3 regions of the Pseudomonas sp. GT1P32 genome follow, and region 3 is predicted to be linked to each of the others. Evidence: predicted binding sites of a transcription regulator. Region 3 holds the regulator's gene; each other region holds the start of a gene.
What was found. The regulator sigma-54, encoded in region 3, starts transcription at its own class of promoters, with help from an activator protein. The targets are predictions, from matches to a motif close to ANTGGCATNNANNTTGCTNT.

Region 1 (8,031 bases), 1.1 Mb from region 3:
CATATCGGCGGCGATCATCGCCGCTTCGACGAGGAACGTACCGACACCGCACATCGGGTCAGCCAGCGCGCCGCCGTCGGCGGCAATGCGCGGCCAGCCGGAACGGATCAGGATGGCGGCCGCGAGGTTTTCCTTCAGCGGCGCCGCGCCTTGCTGCAGGCGATAGCCGCGCTGGTGCAGGCTGTGGCCGGAGAGGTCGAGGGACAGGATCGCTTCGCCACGGTCCAGGCGCAGGTGAATACGCAGGTCCGGGTTGAGTTTGTCGATGGACGGACGGCCGCCCTGCGGGGTGCGCAGCTTGTCGACGATGGCGTCTTTGACTTTCAGGGCGCCAAAGTGCGTGTTGTCGATGCCCGAACCGTGACCGCTGAACTCGACGGCCAGGGTGCCGTCGTTGAGCATGTGGTCTTGCCACTCGATATCGAGCACGCCGTGATACAGGTCTTCGGCGTCCTTCATCGGGAAACGCTTGAGCACCAACAGCACCCGGTTCGCCAGACGCGACCACAGGCACAGGCGATAAGCGGTTTCCATGGTCGCCATGCCGCGCACGGCAGAGGTGTGCTCACGCGCTTCTTCAAGGCCAAGCCCGACGGCTTCCTCGATGAGCAGGCCTTCGAGGCCTTTTGGGCAAGTGAGGAAGATTTCGAATTGATCGGACATTGGAATTTCAGAGCCTTTGGCTAAGTGAACCGGCAACGCATTGCCGGCCCGGTTTTCAATCAGGCGCTTTTCTAAAAGAGCGCCCGCGTGGCACGAAGGTGTGCCGTCCCACCCGTGCTGCTCAGGTTAGAAGAGCTTAGATGCACGGGCAGATAAAAAAGTTGATGCAACAAAATGTCATAACTCGACCCTTCGTCGAATAATGCCCGGGACCAACGCGAGGCATTCTCACTAAAGGATTAACCCCTTCATCCTGCGGGGGGCCGATCATACAGGGCTTTGGCCAATAAACACGGGACAAACATCGTGTTACTTATGGCCATAGCATCTTTATGGTTACGTCCTTATGACAAAACGATCATTCCCTCGATGTGACGCATTGGTTAGAACTCAATACAGGTTGGCGCCACAACGGACGTCAACACCTTGGCTCGCCACGCCGGCAGCGAGCCCCCCAACGGCAGACATTTCTGCCAGACCTCGATTGAGGTCAACGCGATACATACAGTCAACAAGTGAGGGCAACACCCTATGAGAAGACTTAAGCGTGATCCGTTGGAAAGAGCATTTTTACGCGGATATCAATATGGCGTTGGTGGCAAATCCCGTGAGCTTTGCCCATTTACTCTACCGTCAGTACGCCAAGCCTGGATTAACGGCTGGCGAGAAGGACGCGGCGACAACTGGGACGGTATGACCGGCACTGCGGGAATCCATAGACTCAACGAACTTCACGCCGTCGGCTAACACAGGGCACACACTCCGACACGACAACCTGATTACGTAACGACTTACCACGCACGCCCCATCCGGGCGGCGGGCTTCGGCCCAAGGGCTCCTTCGAGGAGCCCTTTTTTATGCTTGCTCTTTGGCCAGCCCCCCCTGTAGGAGCCGGCTTGCCGGCGATGGCGTCCTATCAGGCAATACATGTGTCGCTGACCCACCGCTATCGCCAGCAAGCCGGCTCCTACAAGGGTTATGCAATGCTGCGAAAGCGATCTCGAAGACGCCAACGACCTTGTAGGAGCACGGCTTGCCGGCGAAAGCGATCGTCAGGACGCCTTCGCTGGCAAACGGAACGCCGCCCGGCCGCTCCTACAGGTACGGGGTTTAGCGCAGGGCGGCGATGGCGTCCACGGACTCGCGAATCAGCGCCGGGCCTTTGTAGATGAAGCCGGAATAGAGCTGCACCAGGCTCGCACCCGCCGCGATTTTCTCGGCGGCATGCTTGCCTTCGGTGATGCCACCCACGGCGATGATCGGCAAGCGACCCGCCAACTCAGCCGCCAGCACCTTCACGGTGTGGGTGCTCTTGTCACGAACCGGTGCGCCGGACAGACCGCCCGCCTCGTCACCGTATTCCATGCCTTCGACGCCGACGCGGCTCAGGGTGGTGTTGGTGGCGATCACCGCGTCCATCCCGGTTTCGATCAGCGCTTGCGCGACTTGTGCGGTTTCTTCGTCGGTCATGTCCGGTGCGATCTTGATCGCCAACGGAACATGTTTGCCGTGACGCAATGCCAGCTCGGCACGACGAGTCGCCAGGTCAGCCAGCAATTGCTTGAGCGAATCGCCGAACTGCAGGCTGCGCAGGCCCGGGGTATTCGGCGAGCTGACGTTGACCGTCACATAGCTGGCGTGGGCGTAGACCTTGTCCAGGCAGATCAGGTAATCGTCGACCGCACGCTCGACCGGGGTATCGAAGTTCTTGCCGATGTTGATGCCCAGCACGCCCTTGTATTTGGCCGCAGCCACGCGGGCCAGCAAGTGATCGACGCCGAGGTTGTTGAAGCCCATGCGGTTGATGATCGCCTCGGCTTCCGGCAGACGGAAAATCCGTGGCTTCGGATTGCCCGGCTGCGGACGCGGCGTGATGGTGCCGATTTCGACAAAACCAAAACCCAACTGGGCAAAACCGTCGATGGCCGCGCCGTTCTTGTCCAGACCGGCTGCCAGACCCACCGGGTTCGGGAAGTCCAGACCCATGACGCTTACCGGCATTTTTGCCGGCGCCTTGCACAGCAAGCCGTTGAGGCCCAAACGCCCGCCCGCGCCGATCAGGTCCAGGGACAGATCGTGGGAGGTTTCCGGGGAAAGTTTGAACAACAGCTGACGGGCCAGGGTGTACATGGGCGGCGTTGACTCGAATGGCGGCGAAATGAGGCGGCGATTATAGCCGGGCATCGGGGTCGCAAGCGAGGCGCGCGACAAAATCAGCAAGCGATGGCATATGCCTTGCACCAACACAGGCATCAGCACTCATGCCAACGGCGGGATGAGTGGAAGGACAATGGCGTCGTCACCCGGCTTTGCTTGCGCGAAGGCCTGGGACGACGCTTTTTTTGGAAGGTGTTTTGCCATGAATGAAACCACAGCGGGCCCTCTGGCCTGGGTCAACGGCAGCGATGCCCCGGAAAAGACCGACATCAACCTCGGTTTCATGGCCTTGAGCGATTGCGCCTCGGTGGTGGTCGCCGCCACTCAGGGCTTCGCCCAGCCCTACGGCCTGACCTTGAATCTCAAGCGCCAGTCTTCCTGGGCCAACCTGCGGGACAAACTGGTCAGCGGCGAACTCGATGCCGCCCACAGCCTGTACGGTTTGATCTACGCCGTGCACCTGGGCATCGGCGGCGTGGCGCCGACCGAAATGGCGGTGCTCATGGGCCTGAACCAGAACGGCCAGAGCATCAACCTTTCCCACGGTTTGCAGGCGTTGGGCGTGACCGGTCCTGAAGCACTGGATCGACACGTGCACCAAACTCGCCCAAAACTCACCTTCGCCCAGACTTTTCCGACCGGCACCCACGCCATGTGGCTGTATTACTGGCTGGCGAGCCAAGGCATTCATCCGCTGCACGACGTCGACAGTGTGGTGGTGCCGCCGCCGCAAATGGTCGCGCACCTGCAAGCCGGGCGAATCGATGGTTTCTGCGTCGGTGAACCGTGGTCCGCCAGCGCCGTGAAACACAATCTCGGCTTCACCATGGCAACGACCCAGACCATCTGGCCCGATCATCCGGAAAAAGTCCTCGGCTGCACCCGCGCCTTCGTCGAGCAATACCCCAACACCGCCCGGGCGCTGGTGAAGGCGATTCTGGAGGCCAGCCGCTTCATTGAAGAAAGCGTCGAGAATCGCCGCAGCACCGCGCAGTTGCTGAGCGCCCCCCAATACCTGGACGCGCCGCTCGACTGCATCGAACCGCGTTTGCTCGGCGACTACGCCGACGGCCTCGGCAACCAATGGCAAGACCCGCACGCGCTGCGCTTCCATGGCGCCGGCGAGGTCAATCAGCCTTACCTGTCCGATGGCATGTGGTTCATGACCCAGTTCCGCCGCTGGGGTTTGCTGCGCGACGACCCGGACTACCTCGCCGTGGCCCGTCAGGTCCAGCAACTAGACTTGTATCGAGAGGCCGCCAGCGCGGTCGGTGTCGATTCTTCGGCCAGGGAAATGCGCAGCAGCCAGTTGATCGACGGCAAAATCTGGGACGGCTCGGACCCGGCCGGGTATGCCCGCAGCTTCAAACTGCACGCCATGAGCGACAGCTCGCCCCTACTCGCCAGCCGCTGACAGGAGACTGCGAACATGTTGCGTATCCTGCTGATCAACGACACCGCGAAGAAAGTCGGCCGCTTGAAGGCCGCCCTGACCGAAGCCGGATTCGAGGTCATCGACGAGTCCGGCCTGACCATCGACCTGCCCGCGCGCGTCGAAACGGTGCGTCCGGATGTGATTTTGATCGATACCGAGTCACCGAGCCGCGATGTGATGGAGCAAGTGGTGCTGGTGAGTCGAGACCAGCCACGGCCAATTGTGATGTTTACCGACGAACATGACCCCGACGTGATGCGTCAGGCGATCAAGTCCGGGGTCAGCGCCTACATCGTCGAAGGCATCCACGCACAACGCTTGCAGCCGATTCTCGACGTGGCCATGGCACGCTTCGAAAGCGACCAGGCCCTGCGCGCGCAACTGCACGCCCGCGACCAGCAGCTGGCCGAGCGCAAGCGCATCGAGCTGGCCAAGGGGCTGCTGATGAAGATGAAGGACTGCAACGAAGAAGAGGCCTACACGCTGATGCGCCGCCAGGCCATGAGCCGGCAGCAGAAGCTGATTCAGGTGGCGGAGCAGATCATTGCGATGAGTGAATTGCTCGGCTGAAGGACGCCTTCGCGGGCAAGCCTCGCTCCTACAAGAGCAAGCGCAATACTTGTAGGAGCGAGGCTTGCCCGCGAATCGACGCGACTCGGTCTCACACTGTTGGCACAAATCTCGCTAAGCAATCACTACAGGTAACCAACGGCGGTTGCCCCACCTACGACAAAGACGTCGCTCACCTCATTTGCCCATGGCGAATCGGGTGGCGGCGTTTTTTTGTTTTGGCCCCACAGACCGGGGCCGGTGGTGCGGCCGTTGCGGCGCCCCACCTGCAAGCTCATGACTCCTTCTCGAGACGACTCACAGCTGAGGTGCGCGATGAATTCAAGCTTCTGGAAATCCGGCCATACCCCGACCCTGTTCGCGGCCTTCCTCTATTTCGACCTGAGTTTCATGGTCTGGTACCTGCTCGGCCCTCTGGCGGTGCAGATCGCCGCCGACCTGCACCTGACCACCCAACAACGCGGGCTGGTGGTGGCCACGCCGATTCTGGCCGGGGCCGTACTGCGCTTTATCATGGGCATGCTGGCGGATCGCCTGTCGCCAAAAACCGCCGGGCTGATCGGCCAGGTGATCGTCATCTGCGCCCTGTTCGTTGCCTGGAAGCACGGCATCCACAGTTACGAACAAGCGCTGCTGCTGGGCCTGTTCCTCGGCATGGCGGGCGCGTCGTTCGCCGTGGCCCTGCCGTTGGCGTCGCAGTGGTATCCGCCGCAGCATCAAGGCAAGGCCATGGGCATCGCCGGGGCCGGTAACTCGGGCACCGTGCTCGCCGCGCTGATCGCTCCGGTGCTGGCTGCCGCGTTCGGCTGGAGCAACGTGTTTGGCTTCGCGCTGATTCCGCTGATCCTGACCATCATCGTCTTCGCCTGGCTGGCCAAAAACGCGCCTGAGCGGCCGAAAGCCAAGTCGGTGTCCGACTACTTCAAAGCCCTGGGCGACCGCGACAGCTGGTGGTTCATGTTTTTCTACAGCGTGACCTTTGGCGGCTTCATCGGCCTGGCCAGCGCCCTGCCCGGCTACTTCAACGACCAATACGGCCTGAGTCCGGTGACTGCCGGTTACTACACGGCAGCCTGCGTGTTTGGCGGCAGTTTGATGCGGCCTCTGGGCGGCGCACTGGCCGACCGCTTCGGCGGGATTCGCACATTGCTGGCGATGTACACGGTGGCGGCGATCTGCATTGCGGCAGTGGGTTTCAACTTGCCGAGTTCCTACGCGGCGCTGGCACTTTTCGTCTGCACGATGCTCGGTCTGGGTGCCGGTAACGGCGCGGTTTTCCAATTGGTCCCGCAACGTTTTCGTCGAGAGATCGGTGTGATGACCGGTTTGATCGGCATGGCCGGTGGCATCGGCGGCTTCGCCCTCGCGGCAGGCATGGGCGCGATCAAGCAAAGCACCGGCAGTTATCAACTGGCGCTGTGGTTGTTCGCCAGCCTCGGCGTCCTCGCCTGGTTCGGCCTGCACGGCGTGAAGCGTCGCTGGAGAACGACTTGGGGTTCGGCGGCCGTCACTGCTGCGCGGGTGTGAGGGCTGAATGAGCCTGCAACTGAGTTTTGCCGAAGCCAGCGCCATCGGTCCGCGCGAGGAGAACCAGGACGCCCTGCGCCTGGTGACGCCGGCCCCGGCACTGGCGGCGAGCAAGGGTTACCTGTTCGCCATCGCCGACGGCGTCAGCCAGTGCGCCGATGGCGGTCTCGCGGCGCGCTCGACCTTGCAGGCACTGGCGCTGGACTACTACGCCACCCCGGAAACCTGGGGTGTCGCCCAGGCACTGGATCGTTTGCTGCTGGCGCAAAATCGCTGGTTGCAGGCCAATGGCGGTGGGCAACCGCTGTTGACCACTGTCAGCGCCCTGGTCATGCGCGGCAGGCGTTTTACCTTGGCGCATGTCGGTGACTGCAGGGTTTATCGCTGGCACGCCGATCAATTGCAGCGGGTCACGGAGGACCACGTCTGGGACCAACCGGGCATGCAGCATGTGCTCAAACGGGCGCTCGGCCTCGACCAGCATCTGGTGCTGGATTTTCTCGATGGCGAACTGCGGCTGAATGAGCATTTCGTGCTGCTCAGCGACGGCATCTGGGCTGTGCTGGGCGACACCGCTATTTCGGCGATTCTGCGCGATCAACCGGATCTGCACAGCGCCGCGCAAACCCTGGTGAATGCGGCGCATCTGGCGGGCAGTCAGGACAACGCCAGCGCATTATTGGTGCGGGTCGACGCCCTCGGTGAAACGAGCATCGGCGATGCGTTGATTCATGTGCAGCAATGGCCACTGCCGCCAGCGCTGAAACCGGGCCAGACGTTTGAGGGCTGGCACGTCGAAGGAATACTCGGCCAAAGCCAGCAGTCGCTGCTCTATCGGGTGCGCGACGCTCAGCAACAACCCTGGCTGCTGAAAACCCTGCCCGGCGCGTTGCGCGACGATCACCTGGCCGGGCAAGCCTTGCTGTCGGAGGAATGGTTTCTCAAGCGCGTGGCCGGCCGGCATTTCCCTGAAGTCCATGCCGCCAGTCAGCGTCAGCATTTGTACTACGTGATGCGTGAATATTCCGGCTCGACTTTGGCGCAACTGGCTGAGCGAACCACAACGCTGCCGCTGGCCCAATGGCAGGATCTGGCGGAACGTTTGCTGCGGGCGGTCGGTATGCTGCATCGACGGCAGATTCTGCATCGCGACATCAAACCAGAGAATCTGCTGCTGGGGGATGACGGCGAGCTGCGATTGCTGGATTTCGGCCTGGCCTACTGCCCTGGCCTGTCTGAAGATCAGGCCTCGACCCTGCCCGGAACCCCCAGTTACATTGCGCCGGAAGCTTTTCGCGGTGACGCGCCGAGCCCGCAACAGGATCTGTATGCGGCCGGCGTGACCTTGTATTTCCTGCTCACCGGGCATTATCCCTACGGCGAAATCGAAGCGTTCCAGCGTCCACGGTTTGGTGTACCGGTCAGCGCCAGTCGCTACCGCCCGGACCTGCCCGAGTGGATCGCACAAAGCCTGGAGCGCGCGGTGGCGGCGGACCCCGCGGAGCGATTCGAAACCGCGGAAGAATGGTTATTGGTGCTGGAACAGGGTGAACGACGCAGTTTGAGCGTGCGGCCCCGGCCGCTGCTGGAGCGCGAGCCAGTGAAGGTCTGGCGGACGTTGGCGTTGGTGGCGCTGCTGGTGAATGTGGTGCTGCTGGTTTTGCTGTTTCGCGGCTAGA
Region 2 (8,031 bases), 980 kb from region 3:
GACGCCTTGCGGGGTGAAATGGCTGTGCAAATTGGTTTCCGGGTCCAGCGCCCAGGCGCCGCCATCGCTGCCCATCGGCACCCGTGACATCGACTCGACGCCACCGACCACCACCAGGTCTTCGAAGCCGGAACGCACTTTCATCGCCCCGAGGTTGACGGCCTCCAGCCCTGACGCGCAGAAGCGGTTGATCTGCACGCCCGCGACGCTGACATCCCAATCGGCCACCTGTGCGGCCGTTTTGGCGATGTCCGCACCTTGATCGCCGACCGGCGTCACACAGCCCAACACCACGTCGTCGACCTGACTGGTGTCCAGCGCCGTGCGCTGTTGCAGCGCCTTGAGCAACCCCGCCACCAGGTTCACCGGTTTGACACTGTGCAAGGCACCATCGGACTTGCCCTTGCCACGGGGCGTGCGTAACGCGTCGAAAATCAAAGCTTGGGTCATGACGTCCTCGAACCTGACGGTGAAAATACTGAGCCCTCACCTTATGCCGAGCCACCGCCGATTCAATGACCGCAATGCTCACTGACGTTGACGGACACGCTCAGACGGACGGTAGTGTGCTACCGGATTGATCGTTTCAGGACACCGACATGTCTAGCAAAAGGGCGGCAAAGAAGCTGGCAATAGGCCTCATGCCTTTTTTAAAGCAATAAGTGCGCGCTCCATACGAAAGGGATCTAAACCACGGGTGACGCGGGCCCTAAGGTGAACATATGCGAAGTTGTCGTCGGGTTTTGCCGAGGCGCTCGCCTTACAGGAAGTGCAACGCTCTGCCGTCATGGAGATATGCAGGCAGGCATCAGGAAATAACAAAAAAGGCGGTCAAGCCATGTTCAAACATTCGAAAGTACGTCAAGCCGGGCTCATTCTTTTCGCCACTACATTGCTGTTGATTTTGCCGAACCTGACGAAGGTGATCGGCTGAGTCTTTATTAATAAATCGGCGCAAGATTTCTATCGCCTTTTAAAAATGTGACTGGCTCGCTACCCGGGCCAGCGTGGGTGTGCCAACCTTTGCGGCACTTCCACGACATGGACGGCGATCTGTTGAAAACGCTCATTCTGCTCGGGGCCTTGCTGTTCGGCTCGCCCCTTTATGCCGCACAGCTGAACCTGGAGCTGGGCGCACACAGCCGCACCTGGCAGACCGAGGAATTGCTCAAGCATCCTCTGGTTCAGACCATCACCATTACCAACGACGTTTCCTACAAACGGGACATGAGCTATCGCGCCGTGCCCCTGGCGGCGTTGTTGACCGGCATCAAGCCGGACGATCACCTGCAAGCTGTGGCACTGGATGGTTTCGCCGCCGAACTGGCTGCCGCGCCATTACTCAACAGCAAAGGTGCGCGAGCGTGGCTGGCGATTGAAGACCCGGCAAAACCGTGGCCGGCGCTGTCGGCAGACAAGCCGAGTGCCGGGCCGTTTTATCTGGTGTGGACGGATCCGCAGGCGGGCAATATCAGTCCCGAGCAATGGCCCTTTCAAGTGGCTGACATCAAACGTATGGCGCCGGTGGCCGAGCGCTTCCCTGCCCTGCTGCCGGATCCGGCGCTGAAGGCGGACGACCCGGTGAATGTGGGGTTTGCGCTGTTTCAGAAGAACTGTCTGGCATGTCATCGATTGAACGGTGCCGGGGATGCGCAATTCGGGCCGGATCTGAACATTCCGTTTAACCCGACCGAGTATTTCGGGGCGGACTTTTTGAAGCGCTACATCCGCGATCCGCAGAGTTTGCGGCAGTGGCCGCAGGCAAAGATGCCGGGGTTTTCGGCGGCGGTTTTGCCGGATGGGGATCTGGACATGTTGGTGGGGTATTTGAAGCATATGGCCGGGCGCAAAACCAAACCCTGACGCAAGCCCCTTTGTTGGAGCTGGCTTGCCGGCGATGGAGTGTCAGTCGACATCTGCTTGGCTGACACACCATCGCTGGCAAGCCAGCTCCTACACAGGGACGTGGTGTTGCGGATTATTGTTGTTGCACTGAGATCACCGGCGTCGGCGACACAAATACCTTCGCGTGCATCTGCTCGCACCCGCCGCCCCGACGCATCCCGCGCACCGGGCAGGCATCCAGGTAATCCAGGCCCACCGCCAGTTTCAAATGCCGCTCCGGTCGCGCCAGTTCATTGGTCACGTCAAAGCTGTACCACGCGTCATCCAGCCAGGCTTCCGCCCACGCGTGGCTGGCCAGATGCTCGCTGTTCTCGCTGTACAAATAGCCCGACACATAACGCGACGGAATGCCCAGGCTGCGGGCGCAGGCGAGAAACGCGTGGGTGTGGTCCTGACAGACACCCGAACGCCCGGCGAAGGCTTGCGCGGCGCTGGTGTCCACTTCGGTGGAGCCCGGCGTGTAGGTCATGTGCGAATTCAGGCCATGCATCAAGTCGATCAATGCCGCGCGATCCCGGCGCTTTTTGCACGCCTTCTCGGCGAACGCACGCAAGGCTTCGTCAGCCTCGGTCAGGCGCGTGAAGCGCAGGAACGGCAGCGCCGACTGGCTCTCGTGCTCGGCTTCACGCAATTCGTCGATGTCGACCTGGCCACGGGCGCCAATGATGATCGCTTCATGCGGCTCATCCATGGTCAGCACGTGCAGGATGTTGCCGAACGGATCGAGCTGTGCGCGCACCGGGCGCGGCAGGTCGAGCTGCCAGCTGAGCACGTGTTGGCGCTCGCTGTCGTGAGGGGTCAGTCGCAGGTACTGGATGCTCGCCCGCACCTGATCTTCGTAGTGATAGGTGGTCTCGTGGCTAATGGAAAGTCTCATGCAGCCTCCAGGTAGGAACTGTGTATGGCGTTACCCAACTGGCGCACCAGCGGGATGAACTCGGTCAGCCAGGCGTGCAGGCCTTCGTCGAGAATTTCGTTGATGCCGGTATAGCGCAGGCGGGCGTCCATCTCGGCGGCCAGACGTTGCGCAGGACGGCCATTGGCCCCCGGCAGTTGAGCGAGGATCTGGTCGATTTCTTCGGTGCACGCGCGCAAGGATCGCGGGACATCGGCGCGCAGCAACAGCAGCTCGGCCACATGCCGGGCGCCGGGCGCGTCGCGGTAGATTTCGGTGTAGGCCTCGAACGACGACAACGCCCGCAACAAGGCACTCCACTGGTAATAGGCGTGAGCCGTGCCGTCGCTGACCGCTTCGGCCTGATCGCCAGCCATTTCGTAGCGTGCATCGAGCAGGCGCAAGGTGTTGTCCGCCCTTTCGATGAAAGTGCCCAGACGAATAAAACGGAACGCATCGTTACGCATGATCGTGCCGTAGGACGCGCCGCGAAACAGGTGGGAACGTTCCTTGATCCACTCGCAGAAACGACTCATGCCGTAGCGACTCAAGCCCTGATCGGCGATGCCGCGAATTTCCAGCCAGGTGGCGTTGATGTTTTCCCACATGTCCGCGGTGATTCGCCCCCGCACGGCATGGGCACTGGCCCGCGCCGAACCGAGGCAGCTGTAAATGCTCGCCGGGTTGGCCGCGTCCAGGGCAAAAAAGTGCAGCAGCCGTTCGGCATGCAACTCGCCGTGGCGTTCGAGGTAATCGTCCAGGGTGCCGGTTATCAGCAGCGGCATGGCGAGTTCGTGCAGACCGTCACCGCGGCCATCCTGCGGCATCAGCGACAGCGAATAACTGATGTCGAGCATCCGTGCGAGGTTTTCCGCCCGCTCCAGGTAACGCGACATCCAATACAAATCCGAGGCAGTTCTACTTAACATGGCAGGCTTCCTTCAATCCTCGACCACCCAGGTGTCCTTGGTTCCGCCGCCCTGGGAGGAATTCACCACCAGGGAGCCTTCACGCAGGGCGACACGGGTCAAACCGCCGGGCACAACCCGGGTTTCGCGGCCAGACAATACAAACGGACGCAGGTCGATATGGCGTGGTGCGATGCCGTTTTCGACAAAGGTCGGGCAGGTCGACAGGGACAACGTCGGTTGCGCGATGTACGCGTGGGGCTTGGCCTTGATCCGCTCGCGGAAGGATTCGATTTCCGCCGCCGTCGCCGCCGGCCCCACCAGCATTCCGTAACCGCCGGAGCCCTGGGTTTCCTTGACCACCAGTTCTGGAAGATTGGCCAGCACGTGGGACAGTTCGGAGGGATTACGACATTGGAACGTCGGAACGTTCTTCAGGATCGGCTCTTCGTCGAGGTAGAAACGGATCATGTCGGTGACAAACGGGTACACCGACTTGTCGTCCGCCACCCCGGTGCCGATGGCATTCGCCAGCACCACATTGCCCGAGCGGTACGACGACAACAGCCCGGGAACGCCAAGCATCGAGTCCGGATTGAACGCCAGCGGATCGAGGAATGCATCGTCGAGACGGCGGTAGATCACGTCGACGGCTTTCGGCCCGTCCGTGGTGCGCATGAACACCTTGTCGTCACGCACGAACAGGTCCGCGCCTTCCACCAGCTCCACGCCCATTTCCCGAGCGAGAAACGCATGCTCGAAAAACGCGCTGTTGAAGCGACCCGGCGTCAGTACCACCACGCTCGGGTTATCGAGGTGGCTGGAGCTTTTCAGGGTGTCGAGCAACAGGTTCGGATAATGATCGATCGGGGCGATGCGCTGGGCCGAGAACAACTCGGGGAACAGGCGCATCATCATCTTGCGGTCTTCGAGCATGTAGCTCACGCCGCTGGGTGTACGAAGGTTGTCTTCAAGCACGTAGTACGTGCCGTCGCCATCGCGCACCAGGTCGACGCCGGAAATGTGGGAATAGATATCCCGGTGCAGATCCAGCCCCTGCATCGCCAACTGGTATTGCTCGTTGGCCAGCACTTGTTCGGCCGGGATGATGCCGGCCTTGATGATGCGCTGCTCGTGATAGAGGTCGGCGAGGAACATGTTCAGCGCCTTGACCCGCTGGATGCAGCCGCGTTCGACGATCCGCCATTCACTGGCGGGGATGCTGCGCGGAATGGTGTCGAAAGGAATCAGGCGCTCTGTCCCCTGCTCGTCCCCGTAGAGCGTGAAAGTAATCCCGGCGCGATGAAACAGCAGATCGGCCTCGCGTCGCCGTTGTGCCAAAAGCTCGTCAGGCGTTTCGGCCAGCCAACGGGCAAACTCCCGATAATGCGGGCGGACCTGGCCGCCGGCATCGTACATCTCATCAAAATAGGTGCGGATCATGCCGTACTCCTTGTCACCCGGACATCTAGGCTTCGCAAGGCCCGTGCCATCGGCAGAAACGCTTTGATATCAATCGGTTGGATAATCACATCATTAACACCGCACCAATCCTGTGCGGCAAATGCCCCAACCTGATCGCCCCCGCTTCATTGCGAAGCAATGCTGTCGCCTATCACCAGCATAGTCAGAGTTGATTTCACTGCCCGGGGGGTGATGCGGATAATTCGCGCATTCGCTGGAAATGCTCACCGAACTTCCCTTTTAGCCGCCTGTTCAGGCGGCTTTTTTTTGTTTCGGGATTTGTGGCTGATGGTTTGGCGGTGATTGAGAGGACGTCATCGCCAGCAAGCTGGCTCCTACAGGGGGCGGTGATTTGTGGCACGCTGGATTTCTGTAGGAGCCGGCTTGCCGGCGATGGGGCCTGAAACTCTGCGGTGATTTGGAGGGCGCCATCGCCAGCAAGCTGGCTCCTACAGGGCGGTGGTGATTTATGGCATGCCGGTTTTCTGTAGGAGCCGGCTTGCTGGCGATCGGCCCTCGAATTCTGCACAAACGAAAACGGCCAACCCGAAGGTCAGCCGTTAGTGGATGTTGTCGCTGTTCATAGTGTTATGCGAGTAGCCCTCGTACCTCCTGCTTGACGCCCCATCCTTCGATGATGCCACCCAAAGGCTCGACCACCGCCTCGAAGTCCTGCTCAAAGTCGCCGATGCCGTCATAGGTGGCGTACATCACTTTACTCAGTTCCAGGGACCAGGCGCCGTCGTCGCGCACGCTGATTTGTGCATTCATGGATTCACCGCAGTAATGCCCTGCCGCCCTGCGTGCCCGCTCCTCGTCCGGGAAAATGGCGTAGAACTCGATGGGATGGAATCGTGAAAAGTCGAAACCGCCTTCTTTCATGCGGCGCAGAACCGAGCTGCTGATGTCTTCTTGATAGGCTGTGCTCATGAAACGTCCTCCTGATACCGATGGATAGACTTTCCGTACTCCCGACGCCGGCAACCGAAGGGTGCGAGCGCTGCGGCAAGCAAATTGCCGATGGGAAACAAGCATGTAGCTGACAAGACCAGACCTTAGCGATCCATTCGCTGATCTCGCTTGCAGAGTAGCCCCAAGTCGGAGCCGCTGCCAAGGCCTGGTTGTTTCACGAGTGTTCCAGAGGGGGTATCAGACGGGAGTAATGCCGAGGATTTCGATGCTGTTCTGGGCTTTGAGATTTTTAACGCTTGCATCAGCAGTTCGCCCTTCCAGATCGTTCAGATCCAGTTCGGCGGCGACAGGAAGGAGACGTGCCTTGATCAGTTTGGCGGCGTGCTCGTTGTCCGGGCATTCGTCGCACTCAAAAACTTCGTCGACTGTTTCACCGTGATCATCCACGAAAGTGATTTTCCACTTTTGCATCACTGCCTCCTCGAACAAACCCGTAGATGGGCTTACATCCATCTGGACTTTTACCCTGACCGATCGTTCAAACAGATTACGCCGTGCAAGCATGAAAAACACGGTCCCTGTAGGAGCGAAGCTTGCTCGCGAAGGCGGCATACCAGTCAATAAACATGTCGACTGAAACACCGCTTTCGCGAGCAAGCTTCGCTCCTACAGGGGTTTTGCGTATTTCTTCAGTCGTTGCTTGGCTTGTTCACGGCCTGCAACACGTATTGCGGCAAGGCGAACGCGCCGATGTGGATTTCCGGATTGTAGTAGCGGGTGATGATGCCGCTGCCAGCAAAGCGCTGTTGCAGGGTTTCGCGGGACAATTTGCGATAAGCGGTGTTGGTCGCGCCCCAGGCAAAAGTCATCGAACCACCGATGTAGGTCGGCACGGCGGCCTGGTAGAAGTGCCAGTCCGGGAACAGGCTGCGCAGGCGGCCGGCGGTGGTTTTGACTTCTTCGATCTGCATGAACGGCGTGCCGTTCTGAGTCACCAGGATGCCGCCTTCGTTGAGGCAACGACGACAGGCCTGGTAGAAGTTTTCCGAGAACAGCACTTCGCCCGGACCGATCGGGTCGGTGGAGTCGGAAATGATCACGTCGAACTTTTCAGTGGTGGTGGCGACGAAACGCATGCCATCGTCGATCACCAGGTTCAGGCGCGGATCATCGAATGCACCCTTGGAGTGGTTCGGCAGGAACTCCTTGCACATGTCGACCACGGTGCCGTCGATCTCGACCATGGTGATGTGCTCGACGCTACGGTGTTTGGCCACTTCACGCAGCATGCCGCCGTCGCCACCGCCGATGATCAGCACGCGCTTGGCACTGCCGTGCGCCAGGATCGGCACGTGGGTGAGCATCTCGTGGTAGATGAATTCGTCGGCTTCGGTGGTCTGGATCACGCCGTCCAGTGCCATGACGCGGCCCATGCGCGGGTTCTCGAAAATCACCAGGTGCTGGTGTTCGGTGCGCACTTCGTGCAGCAGTTTTCCCATGCGAAAACGCTGGCCGTAGCCTTCGTAGAGGGTTTCCAGGTAATCGCTGGTTGGAGTGTTGCTCATGGGAAGTGCTCCGATGAATGCGGTGGCAACGGACGGTTACCCGCCCATGATGGCCAATCGATCAGCTCGATTGCCCGGGAAAGGCGCGCATTCTACGTCGCGGAAGATGACAGGTCGAACCTTCTGACGCCAAGTACCTGTAGGAGCGAGCGGTGCGGCGATCCGACTTGCCCGCGAAAGCGTCCGTGAGGTCGCCAAAAGCTTCGCGGGCAAGCCTCGCTCCTACAGGGGACGGTGTTCGTTGGGTCAGATACGCACGTTGCCCCGTGGCCCGGCGATGGCCCAGATGATCAGGCCCAGGACCGGCAGCAGCAGGATCAGCAAGACCCAGATGATTTTCATCACGGTGTCGGCGCCACTTTTCAGCACGTTGATGATTGCC
Region 3 (8,031 bases):
AGCGGTGGTGCCCGCCGGTGCAGCCGATGGCAATGGTGACATAAGCGCGGTTGCTGGCGGCAAAGCGCGGCAACCATTTGAGCAGGTACGTGGAAATGTCCTGGAACATCTCTTCGACGTCCGGCTGGGCGGCCAGGTATGTGGCAACCGGTTCATCAAGCCCGGACTGATCGCGTAGCTCGGGCTTCCAATAGGGGTTCGGCAGGCAGCGCACGTCGAACACCAGATCGGCGTCCACCGGCATGCCGCGCTTGAATCCGAACGACTCCACCAAAAACGCTGTGCCGGGTTCCGGCTGGTTCAGCAGGCGCAACTTGATGGTATCGCGCAGCTGGTACAGGTTCAGGTTGGTGGTGATGACCTTGAGATCGGCGAGGTCGGCAATCGGCCCCAGAAGGCTGGTTTCATCGTTGATCGCCTCGGCCAGCGAGCGGTTGGCGCTGCTCAGCGGGTGACGACGGCGAGTTTCCGAAAAACGCTTAAGCAAGGTTTCTTCGTCGGCGTCCAGGTACAGGACGTCGCACTGGATATGCCGGCTGCGAACTTCTTCGAGCAGTTCCGGAAACCGGCTCAGGTGGCTCGGCAGGTTGCGCGCGTCAATGGACACGGCAACCAGCGGTTGCGCCAGTTCGGTGTGGATCAGCGCGCGTTCAGCCAGTTCCGGCAACAACCCGGCGGGCAGGTTGTCGATGCAGTAATAGCCGTTGTCCTCGAGAACATCGAGCGCGGTGCTTTTACCTGAGCCGGAACGGCCACTGACGATGATCAAGCGCATGATTAGTGCCCGTTTTGCTCGTCCAGGACAACCTGATACAAGGCTTCATTGCTCGGGGCGCTACGCAGGCGATCGCGGACTTCCTTGCGATCGAGCATGCTGGCGATCTGACGGAGCAATTCAAGGTGCGCATCGGTAGCGGCTTCGGGGACCAGCAAGACGAACAGCAGGTCAACCGGAGCACCGTCGATGGCGTCGAAATCGATAGGGGCGTCCAGGTGCATCAAGGCGCTGATGGGCGAGGTGCAACCTTTCAGCCGACAGTGAGGGATAGCGATGCCGTTACCAAAACCGGTCGAACCGAGTTTTTCACGGGCAATCAACGCCTCGAAGACATCTTGCATCTCCAGATCCGGCACTTCCCGGGCGATCAGGTTGGCAATTTGCTCGAGGGCTTTCTTTTTGCTGCCGCCCGGCACGTTCACGAGGGAACGGCCGGGGGTCAGGATGCTTTCAAGTCGGATCATGGGTTGGGAGTGTTAACGACCGGTCGCGCCCTGGAGGAGGCTCTGGGTCTTTTCCTTATGCTTTTTGAGTTGTTTATCCAGCTTGTCGGTCAATGCGTCGATCGCCGCGTACATATCGGTATGTTCCGCGTTGGCGACCACTTCATTGCCGGGAATATGCAGCGTGGCTTCGATTTTCTGCTTCAGCTTTTCGACCGTCATCGTGACCTGCACGTTGGTGATCTTGTCGAAATGCCTCTCTAACCGTTCGAGTTTTTCGCCGATGTAGGTGCGAAGAGGTTCGGTCACTTCCAGTTGGTGTCCACTGATGTTGACTTGCATACAGCTTCTCCTTCGTTGCCAGTGCATAAAGCGGTAGACCAGATGATCTACCACTGGAACGCTGTGGCGTGGCTCTACATCAACCGCTTGCGTTCGCTCGAAGGCGCGATCCCGAGGGATTCGCGGTACTTGGCGACGGTGCGGCGAGCCACCTGAATGCCTTGTGCCTCCAGTAAACCAGCGATCTTGCTGTCACTCAACGGCTTTTTCTGATTTTCCGCGGCAACCAGTTTTTTGATGATCGCGCGGATCGCCGTGGACGAGCATTCACCGCCTTCGGAGGTGCTGACGTGGCTGGAGAAAAAGTATTTCAGCTCATATATGCCCCGGGGGGTATGCATGAATTTTTGTGTCGTTACGCGGGAAATCGTCGACTCGTGCATGCCCACCGCTTCGGCGATGTCATGCAGCACCAGCGGTTTCATCGCTTCGTCGCCGTATTCCAGAAAACCGCGCTGATGCTCGACGATCTGGGTGGCAACTTTCATCAGGGTTTCGTTGCGGCTTTGCAGGCTCTTGATGAACCAGCGGGCCTCTTGCAACTGATTACGCATGAAGGTGTTGTCGGCACTGGTGTCGGCGCGGCGAACAAAACCGGCGTATTGGGCGTTGACCCGCAACCGTGGCACCGATTCCTGGTTCAGCTCGACCAGCCAGCGCTCGTTGTCCTTGCGCACGATCACGTCGGGGACGACGTACTCGGCTTCGCTGGATTCGATCTGCGAGCCAGGGCGCGGGTTGAGGCTCTGAACCAGTTCGATCACCTGGCGCAGTTCATCTTCCTTGAGCTTCATGCGGCGCATCAGCTGGCTGTAGTCGCGGCTGCCGAGCAGGTCGATGTAATCGGTGACCAGGCGCTTGGCCTCGGCCAGCCAAGGTGTCTTGGCTGGAAGCTGGCGCAATTGCAGCAGCAGGCATTCACCCAGGTTGCGGGCGCCGATGCCGGCGGGTTCGAATTGCTGGATGCGATGCAGGACGGCTTCGATTTCGTCCAGTTCGATGTCGAGTTCCGGATCGAAGGCTTCGAGGATTTCCTCGAGGGTTTCGTCCAGGTAGCCCTGATTGTTGATGCAATCGATCAGGGTCACGGCGATCAGGCGATCGGTGTCGGACATCGGCGCCAGGTTCAGTTGCCACAACAGGTGGCTTTGCAGGCTCTCACCGGCGGATGTACGGGTAGTAAAATCCCACTCGTCGTCATCGTTGCTCGGCAGGCTGCTGGCGCTGGTCTGGTAGACGTCTTCCCAGGCGGTGTCGACGGGCAGTTCGTTGGGAATGCGCTCGTTCCAGTCACCTTCCTCGAGGTTGTCCACCGTCGGGGCGGTTTCCTGATAGGAGGGTTCTGAAACGTCGGCGTTGGGTTGCTGTTCGGCTTTGTCGGCCAAGGGGTCGGCGTTATCGAAGTCGTCGCCTTCTTCCTGGCGTTCGAGCATCGGATTGGACTCCAGGGCCTCCTGGATTTCCTGTTGCAGGTCCAGGGTCGACAATTGGAGCAGGCGGATGGCCTGTTGCAGCTGCGGTGTCATCGTCAGCTGCTGGCCCATTCTCAAGACTAGCGATGGTTTCATGGCAGGGGCTAAACACCTTATTCGCCGGCGCACATGCGCCATCCACTACAGGGCGCCGAAGCGCCAAACATAAGCAAATTATATGCCCGAAACCGTAGCGTTTGCCTAGAGCGCTGTAACAATAAAAAAGTATTGATTTTTTATCGAGACAAGCGCTCGGACAGCCAGCCAGACACCTCAGCGCTTACAGGCGGAACTCATGGCCCAGATAGACTTCTTTCACGAGGTCGTTGGCCAGGATGGTGGCCGAATCACCTTCGGCGATCAATTGGCCATCGTTGACGATGTAGGCGGTTTCGCAGATATCCAGCGTTTCACGGACGTTGTGGTCGGTGATCAGCACGCCAATGCCCTTGGCCTTGAGGTGGTAGATGATCTGTTTGATGTCGCCCACCGAAATCGGGTCCACGCCGGCGAACGGTTCGTCGAGGAGGATGAATTTCGGGTTGGTGGCCAGTGCCCGGGCGATTTCCACACGGCGGCGTTCGCCACCGGACAGGCTCATGCCGAGGTTGTCGCGGATGTGGCTGATGTGGAATTCCTGCAGCAGGCTTTCCAGTTCCTTGCGACGACCGGCCTTGTCGAGTTCCTTGCGGGTCTCGAGGATCGCCATGATGTTGTCGGCGACCGATAGTTTGCGGAAGATCGACGCTTCTTGCGGAAGATAGCCGATACCTGCCTTCGCACGACCGTGCATCGGCTGGTGGCTGACGTCCAGATCATCGATCAGTACGCGACCCTGATCGGCCTGAACCAGGCCGACAATCATGTAGAAGCAGGTGGTTTTGCCGGCGCCGTTAGGGCCAAGCAGGCCGACGATCTGACCGCTGTCGATAGACAGGCTGACGTCGCGCACGACCTGACGGCTCTTGTAGCTCTTGGCCAAATGCTGAGCTTTCAGAGTTGCCATTACGGGGCCTTTTGCTCGTCGGTTTTCTTTTTCGGCTGGATCACCATGTCGATACGCGGACGCGACTCGGTCACATTGGTGCCCGTGGCTCGGCCTGCGCTGGCAAGCTTTTTGTTGGTGTCGTAGACGATTTTCTCGCCTTGGGTGACGTTGCCGTCTTTATCGACAACTTTGGCGCGATCAATCAGCACGACGCGGTCTTGCGAGGCGTGATACTGGATGGTGACGCCCCAGCCCTGAACCGGCTTGGTGTCACCAGCGGTTTGGATCTGCTCGAAGTAGGCGAGGTTGCCCACCGAGGTCACCACGTCGATGTCGCCGTTAGGTTTGCGGGTCATGGTCACAGTATTGCCGGTGACCTTCATTGAGCCCTGAGTGATGATCACGTCACCTTTATAGGTGGCAACGCCATTCTTGTCGTCCAGTTGGGCGTCGTCGGCCTGAATGCGGATAGGCTGATCTCTATCGGTCGGCAGAGCCCAGGCGCTCACGCTTCCCAGTGCTGCGCTCAGACCGAGCAAAATAGGGAGAGTTTTAACGAGCCTCATACTGTCCTCTTACGTTCGATAGCAGGTGTATCCTGCTTTCTTTCAAATACGCTTTCATTCCCTTGCCAGTCGATACACCGCCAGCGCCGTCGATTCTAACGGGTTGCTCGGTCTGCGCATATTGCTGTTGCGGGAACACGGTCATGCGGGTGGTGGTAATCAGGGTCTTGCGGTTTTTCTCGTCGAAGCGCGTGATGCGCACCGAGTCAATCAGTTCGACCTGAGTGCCGTCCGGGTTGACCTCGCCGTGTTCGCTCTGGACGTGCCAGGGGAACTCGGTGCCGCGGAACATGTTCAGGTCCGGGTTGGTCAACAGCGTCACTTCGGTCGCCTTCAGGTGTTCAACCTTGTCGGACGTCATTTCGTATTGCAGTTTGCCATCCGGCAGGTACTGGACGCTGTGCGCGTTGATCGCGTAGTAGTCGATCGCGCTTTCATCGACCGTTACCACTGGCTTGTCGAGGAAGCGTTCCGGGCTGATGTTCCAGTAGCCAACCGCAGCAAATATCGCTGCGATGCAACCGAACATCAGGAAGTTGCGAAATTTCTTGCTCAGCATAGTTGGCTCACAGGTACGCGGCGTTGGCCGCATCGAGGCGGCCCTGGGCGCGCAGGATCAATTCGCAGAATTCGCGAGCGGCACCCTCGCCACCACGGGCCTGGGTGATGCCGTGGGCGTGTTCACGCACAAAACTGGCGGCATTGGCCACCGCCATACCCAGGCCAACGCGGCGAATCACCGGCAGGTCTGGCAGGTCGTCGCCGAGGTAGGCGACTTGTTCGTAGCTTAGGTTGAGCTGGGCGAGAAGCTCGTCAAGCACCACCAGTTTATCTTCACGGCCCTGATAAAGGTGGGGAATGCCGAGGTTCTTCGCTCGTCGCTCGACCACCGGGGTCTTGCGGCCGCTGATGATAGCCGTCTGCACGCCCGCTGCCATCAACATCTTGATGCCCTGGCCGTCGAGTGTATTGAATGTCTTGAATTCGCTGCCGTCTTCAAGGAAGTACAGGCGTCCGTCGGTCAGGACGCCGTCGACGTCGAATACCGCCAGTTTGATCTGTTTGCCGCGTTGCAGCAGGTCCGTGCTCATTACATTACTCCCGCACGCAGCAAGTCGTGCATGTTCAAGGCGCCGACCGGGCGGTCTTCGCTATCGACCACGACCAGCGCGTTGATTTTATGGTCTTCCATGATTTTCAGGGCCTCGGCCGCAAGCATTTCGGCGCGGGCGGTCTTGCCGTGAGCGGTCATGACCTGGTCGATCGTCGCGCTGTGGATGTCGATGCTGCGATCCAGGGTGCGGCGCAAATCGCCGTCGGTGAAGATCCCGGCGAGTTTGCCGTCGGCTTCCAGGATCACGGTCATGCCCAGACCCTTGCGGGTCATTTCCATCAGCGCGTCCTTGAGCAGGGTGCCGCGCTGGACTTGCGGCAGCTCCTGCCCGGCGTGCATGACGTTTTCCACTTTCAACAGCAGGCGTCGGCCCAGCGCACCACCGGGGTGGGAAAAAGCGAAGTCTTCAGCGGTAAAGCCGCGGGCTTCCAGCAGCGCAACGGCCAGGGCGTCGCCCATGACCAGCGCCGCGGTGGTCGATGAGGTCGGTGCCAGGTTCAGCGGGCAGGCTTCATGCTCGACGTGTACGTTGAGGTTGACCTCGGCCGCCTTGGCCAGCGGTGAGTCGGGGTTGCCGGTCACGCTGATCAGTTTGATGCCCAGGCGCTTGATCAGCGGCAGCAGGGTCACGATTTCGTTGGTGGAGCCGGAGTTCGACAGGGCCAGGATGATGTCGTCGCGGGTGATCATGCCCATGTCGCCGTGACTGGCTTCGGCCGGGTGCACGAAAAACGCGGTGGTGCCGGTGCTGGCCAGGGTGGCCGCGATCTTGTTGCCGATGTGCCCTGATTTGCCCATGCCGACCACGACCACGCGGCCTTTGCTGGCCAGAATCATCTCGCAAGCGCGTACGAAATCTGCGTCGATGTGGGGCAGCAAGCCTTCTACGGCTTCCAGTTCGAGGCGGATGGTGCGTTGTGCTGATTGAATCAGGTCGCTGGATTGGCTCATGTCAGAAATCGTATAGCCTGATGAAAAGGCGGCGATTATAGCGGTAATGATCGAAACCCTCACGCAAGTTCGTCGCGCTTTGTCATTCCCGGTTACCGAAACCCACTGAGTGAAAGCTTTTTGCCTGTCATGTTGCTGAACATGGCCCGGCTTGGCGCTTGGGCGCTTGGCCTTTGCAGTGATATAGTTCGCCGCCAGTTCGGCATGCCCAGGAGGTATGTGCTTTCGTCAGAAAGTCAGGCGTCCGAGTGAGAGGCTGCATCGCAAGGAGTTTAGATGAGTGCCGATAACGCCTACGCGGTCGAGCTGAAGGGACTGACCTTCAAGCGCGGTGCGCGCAGCATTTTCAATAACGTCGATATCCGTATTCCACGCGGCAAGGTCACCGGCATCATGGGGCCTTCCGGGTGTGGCAAGACCACATTGCTGCGTTTGATGGGCGCACAGCTGCGTCCCACCAAGGGCGAAGTCTGGGTCAACGGTCAAAACCTGCCGAAGCTGTCGCGCAGCGATTTGTTCGACGCGCGCAAGCACATGGGTGTGCTGTTTCAGAGCGGCGCACTGTTTACCGATCTCGATGTGTTCGAGAACGTCGCCTTTCCGCTTCGCGTTCATACCGAGCTTCCGGAAGAAATGATCCGGGACATCGTCCTGCTCAAATTACAGGCCGTGGGCCTGCGTGGCGCCATCGACCTGATGCCCGAGGAACTGTCCGGCGGCATGAAGCGCCGTGTGGCGCTGGCCCGGGCAATTGCTCTCGATCCGCAGATTCTCATGTATGACGAACCCTTCGTCGGTCAGGACCCGATCGCCATGGGCGTCCTGGTGCGCCTGATCCGCCTGCTCAACGACGCGCTGGGCATCACCAGCATCGTGGTCTCCCACGATCTGGCCGAGACGGCGAGCATCGCCGACTACATCTATGTGGTGGGCGAAGGCCAGGTGTTGGGGCAGGGCACGCCCGAGGAACTGATGAACTCGCAGGAGCCGCGAATTCGCCAATTCATGACCGGCGAACCCGACGGCCCGGTGGCGTACCACTTTCCAGCGACGGATTACCGCGCAGATCTTCTGGGGAAGCGTTGATGCGCAAGATTTCACTATTGGAGCGCGTGCGCCGGTTCGGCCACTCCGGCATCGATGTGCTGGCGGTGTTCGGCCGTTCGACGATCTTCCTGTTTCATGCCTTGCTCGGCCGCGGCGGTATCGGCGGCGGGTTCGGGTTGCTGATCAAGCAATTGCATTCGGTGGGCGTGATGTCCCTGGTGATCATCGTGGTCTCCGGGGTGTTCATCGGCATGGTGCTGGCGCTGCAGGGGTTCAACATCCTGTCCAGCTATGGTTCGGAGCAGGCGGTCGGGCAGATGGTTGCGCTGA

Region 1: the regulator sigma-54 is predicted to act here: its motif matches at 2,886-2,905, upstream of ACYZUC_RS10720 (CmpA/NrtA family ABC transporter substrate-binding protein).
Region 2: the regulator sigma-54 is predicted to act here: its motif matches at 5,183-5,202, upstream of ACYZUC_RS11240 (circularly permuted type 2 ATP-grasp protein).

What each region holds. Positions count from the first base shown of each region.
Region 1 is NZ_CM142704.1:2,349,327-2,357,357, forward strand. It holds gene rlmKL (bifunctional 23S rRNA (guanine(2069)-N(7))-methyltransferase RlmK/23S rRNA (guanine(2445)-N(2))-methyltransferase RlmL) at 1-663, opposite strand, end outside; gene rmf (ribosome modulation factor) at 1,195-1,410, shown strand; gene ACYZUC_RS10715 (quinone-dependent dihydroorotate dehydrogenase) at 1,774-2,793, opposite strand; gene ACYZUC_RS10720 (CmpA/NrtA family ABC transporter substrate-binding protein) at 3,023-4,234, shown strand; gene ACYZUC_RS10725 (ANTAR domain-containing response regulator) at 4,250-4,825, shown strand; gene ACYZUC_RS10730 (nitrate/nitrite transporter) at 5,141-6,352, shown strand; gene ACYZUC_RS10735 (protein kinase domain-containing protein) at 6,360-8,030, shown strand.
Region 2 is NZ_CM142704.1:2,453,000-2,461,030, forward strand. It holds gene ACYZUC_RS11220 (acetyl-CoA C-acetyltransferase) at 1-450, opposite strand, end outside; gene ACYZUC_RS11225 (c-type cytochrome) at 1,042-1,863, shown strand; gene ACYZUC_RS11230 (transglutaminase family protein) at 1,979-2,782, opposite strand; gene ACYZUC_RS11235 (alpha-E domain-containing protein) at 2,779-3,729, opposite strand; gene ACYZUC_RS11240 (circularly permuted type 2 ATP-grasp protein) at 3,742-5,151, opposite strand; gene ACYZUC_RS11245 (ribonuclease E inhibitor RraB) at 5,761-6,102, opposite strand; gene ACYZUC_RS11250 (hypothetical protein) at 6,322-6,555, opposite strand; gene speE (polyamine aminopropyltransferase) at 6,774-7,649, opposite strand; gene ACYZUC_RS11260 (PLDc N-terminal domain-containing protein) at 7,896-8,031, opposite strand, start outside.
Region 3 is NZ_CM142704.1:3,433,464-3,441,494, reverse strand. It holds gene rapZ (RNase adapter RapZ) at 1-775, opposite strand, end outside; gene ptsN (PTS IIA-like nitrogen regulatory protein PtsN) at 778-1,242, opposite strand; gene hpf (ribosome hibernation-promoting factor, HPF/YfiA family) at 1,255-1,563, opposite strand; gene ACYZUC_RS15865 (RNA polymerase factor sigma-54) at 1,638-3,131, opposite strand; gene lptB (LPS export ABC transporter ATP-binding protein) at 3,316-4,041, opposite strand; gene lptA (lipopolysaccharide transport periplasmic protein LptA) at 4,041-4,589, opposite strand; gene lptC (LPS export ABC transporter periplasmic protein LptC) at 4,576-5,148, opposite strand; gene ACYZUC_RS15845 (KdsC family phosphatase) at 5,156-5,680, opposite strand; gene ACYZUC_RS15840 (KpsF/GutQ family sugar-phosphate isomerase) at 5,680-6,654, opposite strand; gene ACYZUC_RS15835 (ATP-binding cassette domain-containing protein) at 6,931-7,740, shown strand; gene mlaE (lipid asymmetry maintenance ABC transporter permease subunit MlaE) at 7,740-8,031, shown strand, end outside.